Regions from separate parts of the Streptomyces tendae genome, predicted to be linked through region 1. Evidence: riboswitches for the same ligand, from Rfam matches in the RefSeq annotation. Region 1 holds a riboswitch; the other holds the start of a gene.
The links. A riboswitch is a leader RNA that binds a small molecule or an ion and turns the genes downstream of it on or off. The one in region 1 is predicted to bind glycine.
Positions count from the first base shown of each region.

Region 2: linked by a shared signal. The riboswitch ahead of gcvP (aminomethyl-transferring glycine dehydrogenase) and the one ahead of gcvT (glycine cleavage system aminomethyltransferase GcvT) in region 1 are both predicted to bind glycine.

Region 1 is NZ_CP043959.1:1,394,665-1,400,888, reverse strand. It holds gene F3L20_RS06610 (ABC transporter permease) at 28-1,035, opposite strand; gene F3L20_RS06605 (enhanced serine sensitivity protein SseB C-terminal domain-containing protein) at 1,343-2,104, opposite strand; gene F3L20_RS06600 (enhanced serine sensitivity protein SseB) at 2,260-3,036, opposite strand; gene F3L20_RS06595 (AAA family ATPase) at 3,113-3,772, opposite strand; glycine riboswitch at 3,996-4,096, shown strand; glycine riboswitch at 4,097-4,219, shown strand; gene gcvT (glycine cleavage system aminomethyltransferase GcvT) at 4,259-5,377, shown strand; gene gcvH (glycine cleavage system protein GcvH) at 5,502-5,879, shown strand; gene glyA (serine hydroxymethyltransferase) at 5,894-6,224, shown strand, end outside.
Region 2 is NZ_CP043959.1:2,349,112-2,355,335, reverse strand. It holds gene modB (molybdate ABC transporter permease subunit) at 1-557, shown strand, start outside; gene F3L20_RS10985 (ABC transporter ATP-binding protein) at 560-1,657, shown strand; gene gcvP (aminomethyl-transferring glycine dehydrogenase) at 1,723-4,608, opposite strand; glycine riboswitch at 4,782-4,877, opposite strand; gene F3L20_RS10975 (PRC-barrel domain-containing protein) at 4,992-5,360, shown strand; gene F3L20_RS10970 (DNA polymerase IV) at 5,605-6,224, opposite strand, start outside.

The sequences.
Region 1 (6,224 bases):
CCACGGGAAGTGGTGCGGTACGGCAGTTCAGCGGGAGCCCTTCGGGTCGAGCGCGTCACGCACGCCGTCGCCGAAGAGGTTGAAGGCGAGCACGGTGACGAAGATCGCCACACCCGGGATGACCATGTACATCGGGTCCGACTTGTAGTAGTCGATCGCGCTCGAGAGCATCTGCCCCCAGGAGGCCGTGGGCGGCTTGACGCCCACGCCCAGGAAGCTGAGTGCCGCCTCGGTGAGGATGTTGGTGGGGATCATCATCGTCGTGTACACGATGATCGGCGCGACCAGGTTGGGCAGCAGTTCCTTGAACAGGATGTAGAACCGCCCGGCACCGAGGGAGCGTGCCGCTTCGACGTACTCCCGTTCGCGCATGGAGAGGGTCTGGCCGCGGACCACGCGGCCGATGTAGGGCCAGCCGAAGAACCCGATGACGAGGATCATCACGAACAGGCGGACGCCGGTGCCGGACAGGCCCAGCATGTTGTTCGGCATGACCGAGACCAGGGCGATGATGAACAGCAGCTGCGGGAAGGCCAGCAGACCGTCCATGACCCGGCTGATGAGGGAGTCGACCCAGCCGCCGAAGAAGCCGGCGAGCGTGCCCAGGATGGTGCCGAGGACGACGGCGACCACGGCCGACAGGAAGCCGACGAGCAGCGAGATGCGGGCGCCGTAGACGATGCGGGCGAAGATGTCGCGGCCGTTCACCGGCTCGATGCCGAGGAGGTGGTCGCCACTGATGCCGCCGAGGCTGCCGACCGGGGTGCCGAAGAGCGGGTCGATCAGGTTCTCGTGGTGCGTCTCGGGGTCCTGCCCGACGAGCGAGGTGATCAGGGGCGCGAACACCGCGACCAGGATGAGCAGCACGACGATGGCGCCACCGGTCAGGGCCAGCTTGTCCCGCTTCAGACGCTCCCAGGCGATCCGGCCCAGGGAACGCCCCTGCACCGCCTTGCTCCGGTCGCCGGCGACCGCCGCTTCCTCGGCCGCGCTCGGGGCCGCTTCGGCGGTCGGCTCGTGCAATGGTGCCGTCATCTGGCAGGGACCCCTCTCAACCGGCGGTGACCGGCCCTGACTTGCCGCTGTAGCGGCATCATCACTCTGTCGTACAAAAGGGCGAACGCCCCTGGTGCGGGAGTCTTCAACGCTTCGACGTCGGCTTGCCAGACTTGACGATGAATGGATGCGTAAACGTGATGCTGTCTGGGGGATTCCGTTATGCGGACGCGGGGTAACGGGGGTCGGACAGGGGCAAGTTCGGACATCGGAGACTTATACGGACCTTTGGTTCGGTTCTACGCGCGGAGAACTCCCCCCGCCGTCGCAGTTTCCGCAGCGCGTCTCAGAAACGGGCGGGCGGCGCCTGCGGGTAGCCGTACCCCGCCGCGGGGGCGGGAGCGGGAGCCGGGGCGTGCGCCTCGCGGTCGTAGAACGGGCGCGCGTTGACGCGCAGCCACATCGCCACCGGGTCGTGCTCGTCGGACACGGCGACGGTGGACACCGGAAGCCCGTCGGGCACGGCGGCGAGCGACTGCTGCATCATCGTCCGCACCGACTCCACGGCCGGCGGGGAGGTGTCGTAGACCTCCAGGCCGATGGCGAGGTAGGGCGCGCCCAGCGCGGGCTGCACCCAGGCGCGGCGCAGCGCCCGCACGGCCGGGGTGCGGTGGGCGTTCTGCGCGAGGAGGGCGTAGAACTGCGGGATCTCGATGGCCGGTTCGGACAGCCTCAGCGGTCCGGCGGGCTGGCTGTCCAGCCCGCTCGCGATCCGGCGCAGGTCCAGCCAGGGGATGCCCACACCACCGCCGGGCGCGTGCGGGTTGAGCCAGAGCCCGTAGCGGTCCGGGTACAGGGCGCGGGCCACCTCGAGGCCGTCGACGACCTCGTACGAACGGTTCCAGCCGCTGGCGGACAGCTCCTGGGCGGAGGTCACGCAGGGCGCGTAGCCGAGGCCGTCGACCTCCATGGTTCCGTACTGGGCGTCGGGTGAGCCGGCCTGGCCGTGCCAGAGCAGCATCCAGATCCGGCCGGACGACGGGGTCGCCAGGGCGCGCAGCAACGCCTCGTAGGCGTCGTAACGCCCGGGCGTCACCTGGCGCAGCATGTGCTCGACCTGTCCGGCCGCCGCGGTGCCAGCGCTCACTTGTATCGCCCCTCCGTACAACACCCAGCCGGCCAATGCGTCTAGCTTAAGCCGACGGCCTCCGGCGGTCTGCGGTCAGTGCGCGCAAGGATGCGGCACGGACCCGCCCCGGTCGCTCAGGCGCGTTGGTAGAACGGCCGGACCTTGGCGCGCAGCCAGTCGGCCACCGGGTCCTGGGCCACGTCCAGGACGACGAGGCTGACCGGCCAGCGGGCGGGGCTGCGGCCCAGCGCCCGGCCGAGGGCGTCGAGCGGCAGCGCCCGGGGGTCGCCCTCCCAGTGCAGCAGTTCCACCCCGACGAACAGCACCGGGTCGGCCGTCTCGACGGCGGCCAGGCAGCGGCGGGCGGTGGTCACCACGCCGATCGCGTCGAACTCCTGCGAGGCCGCGGCGAGGAAGTCCACCGGGTCGTCCTGCCAGTCCGGTTCGAACAGCCGGACCCGGCCGCCGCTCGACCGGCCGTCCAGCGAGGTGTGCCCCGCCCGGCACAGATCGGCCACCGCCGGCGGGGGCAGCGGTACGGCGACCACGCCGCCGGGGTTGACCACGATCCCGGCCTGCGGCGGCAGGCCGCGGGCGAACTCCACGGCGGGCGCGACGGTGAAGCCCATGTGGGAGCCGACGGCCTGGCGGAACTGCTCCTCGGAGCTGAAGACGGGCACGTAGGCCTGGCCGTCCAGTTCCATGGTGGGCAGGTCCAGCGGGCCGCTGTGCGGACCACCGCCGTTCGGCAGCGGCACCCACAGCAAGCTGCGGCCGAGCACCTCGACGATCCGCCCCGCTGCCGAGGGCACGCCGAGGGAGGCGGAGAGTGCCTCCTCCAGTTCGTTGCCGGGCCACCCGCCGTGCGGGTGGGAGTGCGTCCGGTCCGGGAAGTCCGCCGGGAAGTCCATCTGTCGCCTACCGCCTGCCTGGTACCACTGCTGTGGCTGGAAAGGCTAGCCGGTCGGCCGGGCGCCCGATCCGCGGTCAGCCGGTGAACCCGATCCGGCGCAGGGCCTCCGCCGCGTCCCGGTCGACCAGCACCGCCGACGCGCAGCCCGCCGGCAGCAGGCCGCGCTCGACCGCGTGCAACAGCCGCCTGCCGGCCGTGCGGTGGCGGCGGAAGGCGTAGCGCGACACGCCCCGCCCGCGCTCGCGCTGCCCGGCGAGGGCCTGCTGGGGGGTGACGTCCAGTAACAGCAGATGCAGGCCCGCGCCCCGCCGCCGGGCCTCGCGGGCCAGCCAGCGCCGCACCCAGGCCTGCGTGCCGCAGTCGTGCACGACGACCGGCTCCCCGGAGCGCAGGGCGCGCCGCAGCCCCGCGTAGTGGGCGAGGCGGACCAGCGGGCGGTACACGGCGTAGGGCAGCAGGCGCGGCATGCGGTGGTCCCAGCGGTCACGGGTGTCCTGGGAGTCGACGCGGGTGCCGGGCACCGTGCGCCGCATCAGGGTGGACTTGCCGCTGCCGGGCAGTCCGGTGACCACGACGAGGTCGCGGGGGCCGAAGAGGAGGGCGCGCGGGCTGCGGCCGCCGCGGTCGCGCAGATCGCGCACGACGGGCGCGGGAGCCGTGCCGTCGGCCCGGTCCGCGTGCTGTCGCGGCAGTGCGACGCCTGGGGTGCCGGCGTACGCCGTGGGCCTGTTCACCGTGGTCGTCCTCCCCTGGGGCCGGATATGGGGTCCGATCCCCGCCGCGTGTAAAGAGAAGGTAATGCCAGGTCGCCCGTGTTTCCGTGCCTTTACCGCTACAGCCCTGTCACAGCTCACCGTGACCGGACCCGTACGACCTGTGCACCCCCTGATAAGGGTCCCCCTGCCACGCCCCGGCGATGCGTGCAATGATGAGCCCGCCAACTGCATACCGGCCGTTTGAATCCGCGCGGGAGAGTCCCCGGCACCCTGTGCCGCCGGGGCGCCGAAGGAGCAAGTCCCTCCCTTGAATCTCTCAGGCACCGTTACCGCGCGGGCGAGGCACATCTGAAAAGCGGGCCGCTGCAGCAGTGCTCCAGTGGCCCCACCCAAGGTGCAAGTCCTGACCGCCGTCCGTCGGTGGTCATGGCGAACCTCTCAGGTTCCGATGACAGATGGGGAGGAACGACCTCGCTTCCCCCGTTGCCCCTGGGAGACCGACCGATGAGCAGTACCGAACCCCGTCGCACCGCGCTCGATGCCCTGCACCGGTCGCTCGGCGCGACGATGACCGACTTCGCCGGCTGGGACATGCCCCTGCGCTACGGCTCCGAGCGCGACGAGCACAACGCCGTGCGCACGCGGGCCGGCCTGTTCGACCTCTCCCACATGGGCGAGATCGCGGTGACCGGACCGCAGGCCGCCGCCCTGCTCGACCACGCCCTGGTGGGCAACATCGGCGGGGTCAAGCCCGGCCGCGCCCGCTACACGATGATCTGCCGCGAGGACGGCGGCATCCTGGACGACCTGATCGTCTACCGCCTCGGCGAGACCGAGTACATGGTCGTGGCCAACGCCTCCAACGCCCAGGTGGTGCTGGACGCGCTCACCGAGAGGGCCGCCGGCTTCGACGCCGAGGTGCGCGACGACCGCGACGCCTACGCGCTGCTCGCCGTGCAGGGCCCCGAGTCCCCGGCCATCCTCGCCGGCCTCACCGACGCCGACCTGGACGGCCTGAAGTACTACGCCGGTCTGCCGGGCACCGTGGCGGGCGTCCCCGCGCTCATCGCCCGCACCGGCTACACCGGCGAGGACGGGTTCGAGCTGTTCGTGAAGCCGGAGCACGCCGTGGAGCTGTGGCAGGCGCTGACCAAGGCGGGCGAGGGCCACGGCCTGGTCCCCTGCGGCCTGTCCTGCCGTGACACGCTCCGCCTGGAGGCGGGCATGCCGCTGTACGGCAACGAGCTGAGCACCGCGCTCACGCCGTTCGACGCCGGTCTGGGCCGGGTGGTGAAGTTCGAGAAGGAGGGCGACTTCGTGGGCCGCGCCGCCCTCGCCGAGGCCGCCGGGCGTGCCGAGCAGAACCCGCCCCGCGTCCTGGTCGGCCTGGTCGCGCGGGGCCGCCGGGTACCGCGCGCCGGGTACCCGGTGGTGGCCGGCGGCGAGGTGATCGGCGAGGTCACCTCCGGTGCCCCCTCCCCCACCCTGGGCAAGCCGATCGCCATGGCCTACGTCGACGCGCGGCACGCCGCGCCGGGCACCGAGGGTGTCGGCGTGGACATCCGCGGCAGCCACGAGCCGTACGACGTCGTGGCGCTGCCGTTCTACAAGCGGCAGAAGTGACACCGTCGTAGCCGACCCCCCGGGCAGACCCGCGCGTCCGGACCGGGCACCTCGTCCCCGCCCCGCCGCGCTCCGCGCTGTCCCCCGTCATCAGCAGTCTTCCGCGTACAGGAGAATTCAGGCCATGAGCAACCCCCAGCAGCTGCGTTACAGCAAGGAGCACGAGTGGCTGTCGGCCGCCGAGGACGGCGTGTCGACCATCGGGATCACGGAGCACGCGGCCAACGCGCTCGGCGACGTGGTCTACGTCCAGCTCCCCGAGGCGGGTGACACGGTGAGCGCGGGCGAGACCTGCGGCGAGCTGGAGTCCACCAAGTCGGTCAGCGACCTGTACTCCCCCGTCTCCGGCGAGGTCACCGAGATCAACGAGGACGTGGTGAACGACCCGTCGCTGGTGAACTCGGCCCCCTTCGAGGGCGGCTGGCTGTTCAAGGTGCGAGTCACCGACGAGCCTGCCGACCTGCTGTCCGCCGCCGAGTACGACGCGTTCATCGCGGGCTGAGGAGCCGTAGCCGCATGTCGCTTCTGAACACGCCCCTGCACGAGCTCGACCCGGCGGTGGCCGCCGCGGTCGACGCGGAGCTGCACCGGCAGCAGTCCACCCTCGAGATGATCGCCTCGGAGAACTTCGCCCCGGTCGCGGTCATGGAGGCCCAGGGCTCGGTCCTGACCAACAAGTACGCCGAGGGCTACCCCGGCCGCCGTTACTACGGCGGCTGCGAGCACGTCGACGTGATCGAGCAGATCGCGATCGACCGGGTCAAGGAGCTCTTCGGCGCCGAGCACGCCAACGTCCAGCCGCACTCGGGCGCCCAGGCCAACGCGGCCGCGATGTTCGCGCTGCTCA
Region 2 (6,224 bases), 950 kb from region 1:
GCACCGACTTCCCCGGGCGGGGTCTGGTCCGCGCCCTCGTGACGCTCCCGCTGGTGCTGCCCCCGGTGGTCGGCGGTGTCGCCCTGCTGCTGGCGCTGGGCCGCAACGGCATCGTGGGCCGCTGGCTGGACGCGTGGTTCGGCGTCACCCTGCCGTTCACCACCGCCGGTGTCGTGCTGGCGGAGACGTTCGTCGCGCTGCCGTTCCTGGTGATCAGCGTCGAGGGCACGCTACGGGCCGCCGACCCGCGGTTCGAGGAGGCGGCGGCCACCCTGGGCGCGTCCCGCTTCACCGCGTTCCGGCGCGTCACCCTGCCGCTGATCGCCCCGGGCGTCGCGGCCGGTGCCGTGCTGGCCTGGGCCCGCGCCCTGGGCGAGTTCGGCGCGACGATCACCTTCGCGGGCAACTTCCCGGGCCGCACCCAGACCATGCCGCTCGCCGTCTACCTCGCCCTGCAGAACGACCCGGCCGCGGCGATCGCCCTCAGCCTGGTGCTGCTCGCCGTGTCGGTGGCCGTGCTGGCCGGGCTGCGGGACCGCTGGATGAGGGCCGTCTGACCATGCAGAAACACCCCGCGCGGGCACCCGGCACCTCTCCCGCCCCCGTCACGGCGACGGCCGAGGGCCTGGACGCCCACCTGGTGGTGGACCGCGGCTCCTTCCGTCTGGACGTCGCGCTGACGGCCGCCCCCGGCGACGTGGTCGCCCTGCTGGGCCCGAACGGGGCCGGCAAGACCACCGCCCTGCGGGCCCTCGCCGGTCTCGCGCCCCTCACCGGCGGCCGCCTGCGGCTGGACGGCACGGACCTCGCCCGCACCCCGCCCGAGTCACGGCCGGTGGGCGTCGTCTTCCAGGACTACCTGCTCTTCCCGCACCTGACCGCCCTCGACAACGTGGCCTTCGGTCCCCGCTGCCGGGGCGTCGGCAAGGCGGAGGCACACGCCCGGGCGGCCGGCTGGCTGGACCGCATGGGTCTGGCCGAGCACGCGGGCGCCAGACCCCGGCGGCTCTCCGGCGGCCAGGCCCAGCGCGTGGCGCTCGCCCGCGCCCTGGCCACCGACCCCCGGCTGCTGCTCCTGGACGAGCCCCTCGCCGCACTGGACGCCCGCACCCGGCTGGAGGTACGGGCACAACTACGTCGTCACCTGGCCGACTTCGAGGCCGTCGCGGTGCTGGTGACGCACGACCCGCTGGACGCCATGGTGCTCGCCGACCGGCTGGTCGTCGTGGAAGGGGGCCGGGTCGTGCAGGAGGGCGCGCCCGCCGAGATCGCCCGGCACCCGCGCACCGAGTACATCGCCCAGCTGGTCGGCCTGAACCTCTACCGCGGCCGGGCGGACGGCCACACGGTACGGCTGGACGCCGGGCCGTCCGTCAGCACCACGGAGAACCTGACCGGGCCCGCCTTCGTCGCCTTTCCGCCCGGCGCCGTCACCCTGTACCGGGACCGGCCCACCGGCTCCAGCGCGCGCAACCTGTGGCGCTGCGCGGTGGCCGGTCTGGAGAGCCACGGCGACCAGATCCGGGTCGAGCTGACCGGCGAACTGCCGCTGGCCGCCGACCTCACCACGGTCGCCGTCGCCGAACTGGGCCTGCACCCGGGCGCACCGGTCTGGGCGGCGGTCAAGGCGACGCAGACGCACGCCTACCCCGCCTGACCGGTCCCGGGTACGCCGAAGGGCCCCGCCCGGGTCGTCCGGGCGGGGCCCCTTCGGGTCGTGCGTCAGTCCTCGTACGCGTCCAGCGGCGGGCAGGAGCAGACCAGGTTGCGGTCGCCGTAGGCCTGGTCGATGCGGCGCACCGGCGGCCAGTACTTGTCGGCGGCGTTCACCCCGGCCGGGAAGACGGCCTCCTCGCGGTCGTACGCGTGCTCCCACTCACCGGCGAGCGCGCCGGCGGTGTGCGGGGCGTTGCGCAGCGGGTTGTCGTCCGCGGGCCACTCGCCGGAGCCGACCTTCTCGATCTCGGCGCGGATGGCGATCATCGCCTCGCAGAACCGGTCGAGCTCGGTGAGGTCCTCGGACTCGGTGGGCTCGATCATCAGCGTGCCTGCCACCGGGAAGGACATCGTCGGCGCGTGGAAGCCGTAGTCGATGAGCCGCTTGGCCACGTCGTCCACGCTGACGCCCGTCGCCTTGGTCAGCGGGCGCAGGTCGATGATGCACTCGTGCGCGACCAGCCCGCCCGGGCCGGTGTAGAGCACCGGGTAGTGCGGCTCGAGGCGCTTGGCGATGTAGTTGGCGCTGAGCACGGCCACCTGCGTGGCCCGCTTCAGGCCCTCGCCGCCCATCAGCCGGACGTACGCCCAGGAGATGGGCAGGATGCCCGCCGAGCCCCAGGGGGCGGCGGAGATGGGCCCGACACCCGTCTCCGGACCGGCCTCCGGCTGCAGCGGGTGGTTCGGCAGGTACGGGGCGAGGTGCGCGCGCACGCCGACCGGGCCGACGCCGGGACCGCCCCCGCCGTGCGGGATGCAGAACGTCTTGTGCAGGTTCAGGTGGGAGACGTCGCCGCCGAAGTGGCCGGGCTTGGCCAGACCGACGAGCGCGTTGAGGTTGGCGCCGTCCACGTACACCTGGCCGCCGGCCTCGTGCACCTCGGCGCAGATGTCGGCGACGTGCTCCTCGAACACACCGTGCGTCGACGGGTACGTGATCATCAGCACGGCCAGCTCGTCACGGTGCTGCTCGATCTTGGCCCGCAGGTCCGCCACGTCGATCTCGCCGTCGTCGGACGTCCTGACCACGACGACCTTCATGCCGGCCATCACGGCGGAGGCGGCGTTGGTGCCGTGCGCGGAGGACGGGATGAGGCAGACGGTGCGCTGCTCGTCGCCGTTGGCGCGGTGGTAGCCGCGGACGGCGAGCAGACCGGCCAGCTCGCCCTGGGAGCCGGCGTTGGGCTGCAGGGAGACCTTGTCGTAGCCGGTGACCTCGGCGAGACGTTCCTCCAGCTCGTGGATGAGCGTGAGGTAGCCCTGCGCCTGCTCGGCCGGTACGAACGGGTGCAGCTGGCCGAACTCGGGCCAGGTGACCGGCTCCATCTCGGTGGTCGCGTTGAGCTTCATGGTGCAGGAGCCCAGCGGGATCATGCCGCGGTCCAGCGCGTAGTCGCGGTCGGCGAGGCGGCGCAGGTAACGCAGCATGGCCGTCTCGGAGCGGTGCTGCCGGAAGACCGGGTGCGTGAGGTAGTCGTCGGTGCGCAGCAGCGCGTCGGGCAGGGCGTCCGACGCGGAGGCGTCCAGGGACGCGACGTCGGCCTCGACGCCGAAGGCGCCCCACACGGCGGCGACCTGGTCGCGGGTGGTGGTCTCGTCGCAGGCGACGGAGACGGTGTCGGCGTCGACGAGGCGCAGGTTGACGCCGTTGTCCCGGGCCGCGGCGACGACCTCGGCGGCCCGTCCGGCGACCCGTACGGTGAGGGTGTCGAAGTGGGAGCCGTGCACGACCTCGGCGCCGCCGGAGCGCAGCCCCTCGGCGAGGATCACGGCGTAGCGGTGGGTGCGCCGGGCGATGGTCCGCAGGCCCTCAGGGCCGTGGTAGACGGCGTACATGCCCGCCATGACGGCGAGCAGCACCTGCGCGGTGCAGATGTTGCTGGTGGCCTTCTCGCGGCGGATGTGCTGCTCACGGGTCTGCAGCGCGAGGCGGTACGCCTTGTTGCCGTCGGCGTCGACGGAGACGCCGACGAGGCGGCCCGGCAGGCTGCGCGCCATCTTCTCCTGCACCGCCATGTAACCGGCGTGCGGTCCGCCGAAGCCCATCGGGACGCCGAAGCGCTGCGTGGTGCCCACCGCGATGTCCGCGCCCAGCTCGCCGGGGGACTTCAGCAGGGTGAGGGCCAGCAGATCGGCGGCGACGGTGACGAGCGCGCCCCGCTCGTGCGCCTGGTCGATGACCGGCTTGATGTCCCGTACGGCACCGGAGGCGCCGGGGTACTGGATCAGGACGCCGTTGATCTCCCGGCCGTCGAGCTCGGCGGGGATGCCGTCCGCCAGGTCGGCGACGACGACCTCGACGCCGGTCGGCTCGGCGCGGGTCTCGATGACGGCGATGGTCTGCGGAAGGGCGTCCGCGTCGACCAGGAACAGGCCCTTCTTGTTCTTGCCCATGCGCCGGGACAGCGCCATCGCCTCGGCGGCCGCGGTGCCCTCGTCCAGCAGCGAGGCGCCGGACGTCGGCAGGCCGGTGAGCTCGGCGACCATCGTCTGGAAGTTCAGCAGCGCCTCGAGCCGCCCCTGCGAGATCTCCGGCTGGTACGGCGTGTAGGCCGTGTACCAGGCGGGGTTCTCCATCACGTTGCGCAGGATGACGGGCGGGGTGAAGGTGCCGTAGTACCCCAGGCCGATCATCGAGCCGAGCACCTGGTTGCGGTCGGCCAGGCCGCGCAGCTCGGCGAGCACCTCGGCCTCGCTCCGGGCGCCGGGCAGGTCGAGCGCGTCGGCGTTCTTGATCACGTCGGGTACGGCGGCGGCGGTCAGCTCGTCGAGGGAGCCGTAGCCGACCTGGGCGAGCATCTTCGCCCGGGCCTCGTGGTCGGGGCCGATGTGACGCTGCTCGAAGGGAATTCCCTGTTCGAGCTCGGAGAGCGGGGTACGGGGGGCGGTCATTGAGGAGGCCTCCTGGTCCGACGACCTTCGAGGGGCACCACGGCGCAGGTGCCCGGACGGCCTCCCCCTCTGTCATCTCAACCTGAGAGCTTCACCGGAACGCGCGGGCGGTCCGGTTTTCACCGTCGGTGAGAGCGGAAGCCGTCGACACCCGCCCTGCTTTCCAGAGTGACCTCGTCCGTGCGGTACGTGTGCCTGAGAGATTCCGGGGAGGATTTGCTCCTTCGGCGCCTCCGATGGTGCCTGGAGGACTCTCCCGCACGGGGTCAGCAGCCGTTGTCAGCGTACCAGCGAGGCCGGGACGCGGACTTTTCGAGTGGCCGTTCCACCGATTGTGCCCTTTTGTGGTGCTTACGGATGAGTTTGCGAGGAGTGGAGGGCCCGTGCAGACCGACATCGATCCGCGTCACCTGATCGGCCGCAAGGCGTTCGACCGCAATGGCACCCGGATCGGCACGATCGACGAGGTCTACCTCGACGACGCCACCGGCGTACCGGAGTGGGCGGCGATACGGACCGGCCTGTTCAGCCGGGACGCCTTCGTGCCCCTGGAGCCGAGCGAGCTGATCGACGGGGCGCTCCACGTGCCGTTCGAACGCGCCCTCATCAAGGACGCCCCCGACTTCGGCGTCGGCCGCCACCTCTCCCCGGAGCAGGAGCTTCAGCTGTACCACCACTACGGCCTGGACCTCGCGTCCCCTCCCCCGCTCCCGGACCACGACTTCGGCAAACTCGCCGGCAAGGAGGACTGAACCTGACGCCTGGGCCGGCGGGGCACGAAACCCGAGTTCCCACGAGCCCCGCCACGCCCACCGGCCGGTCGGCGCGCCGGGGCTCGCTCCTCGGCCTGTACGGCCCACAGGGTGCCCTACCCGTGCCGCATCACGACCCCACGGCCGCCGACGCAGCGCTCACGCCCGGGAAGCGCGGACCCGGACGCCGCGTGTTCTCGCGACCCCGCGGTCACGGGCCCCGCATGCCCTTCCGATCCCGAGGTCACGACGTGCGCGTGTCCGGCGGGCCGCACGTCTCCGCCGCCTGGTCGGCGCCCGGCGGCAGGGACACCAGGGGCAGGGGATCCGCCGGCTCCAGCGCCGCGTCGTCGACGCGGAAGGTCTTCACCCGGCCGGGCCCGGAATCAGGCGTCTCGAAGCGCACCGTCACCCGGCCCAGGCCGCTCCCCTGCACCCACCCGTGCCCGAACTCGGCATGCCGTACGTCGTGGCCCGCAGGCCAGCGTCGCTCGGCCGGCGTCTCCTGGCGGGTGACGGCCCTCTCCTCGGCCGGCTCCTCGGTCTCCGGGGATTCCTCCCCCGCCCCCGCGCCGGCCGCCTGCGCGAACAGGTCCTCCTGGGTGTAGTCGGCCAGCCCGCTGACCCCGACCCCGAGCAGCCGTACGCCGCCTGTGGTGTCCACCGAGTCCAGCAGCCGGGCCGCGGCCTCCTTGACGACCGCCGGGTCGTCGGTGGGACCCCGCAGCGTCTCGGACCGCGTCAGGGTGGAGAAGTCGTACCGCCGTACCTTCAGCACGATGGTCCGGCCGGACAGCCCCGCCCCGCGCAGCCGGCGCACGCAGCGGTCGGCGAGCCGCTGGACCTCCATGCCGACGCGCACCC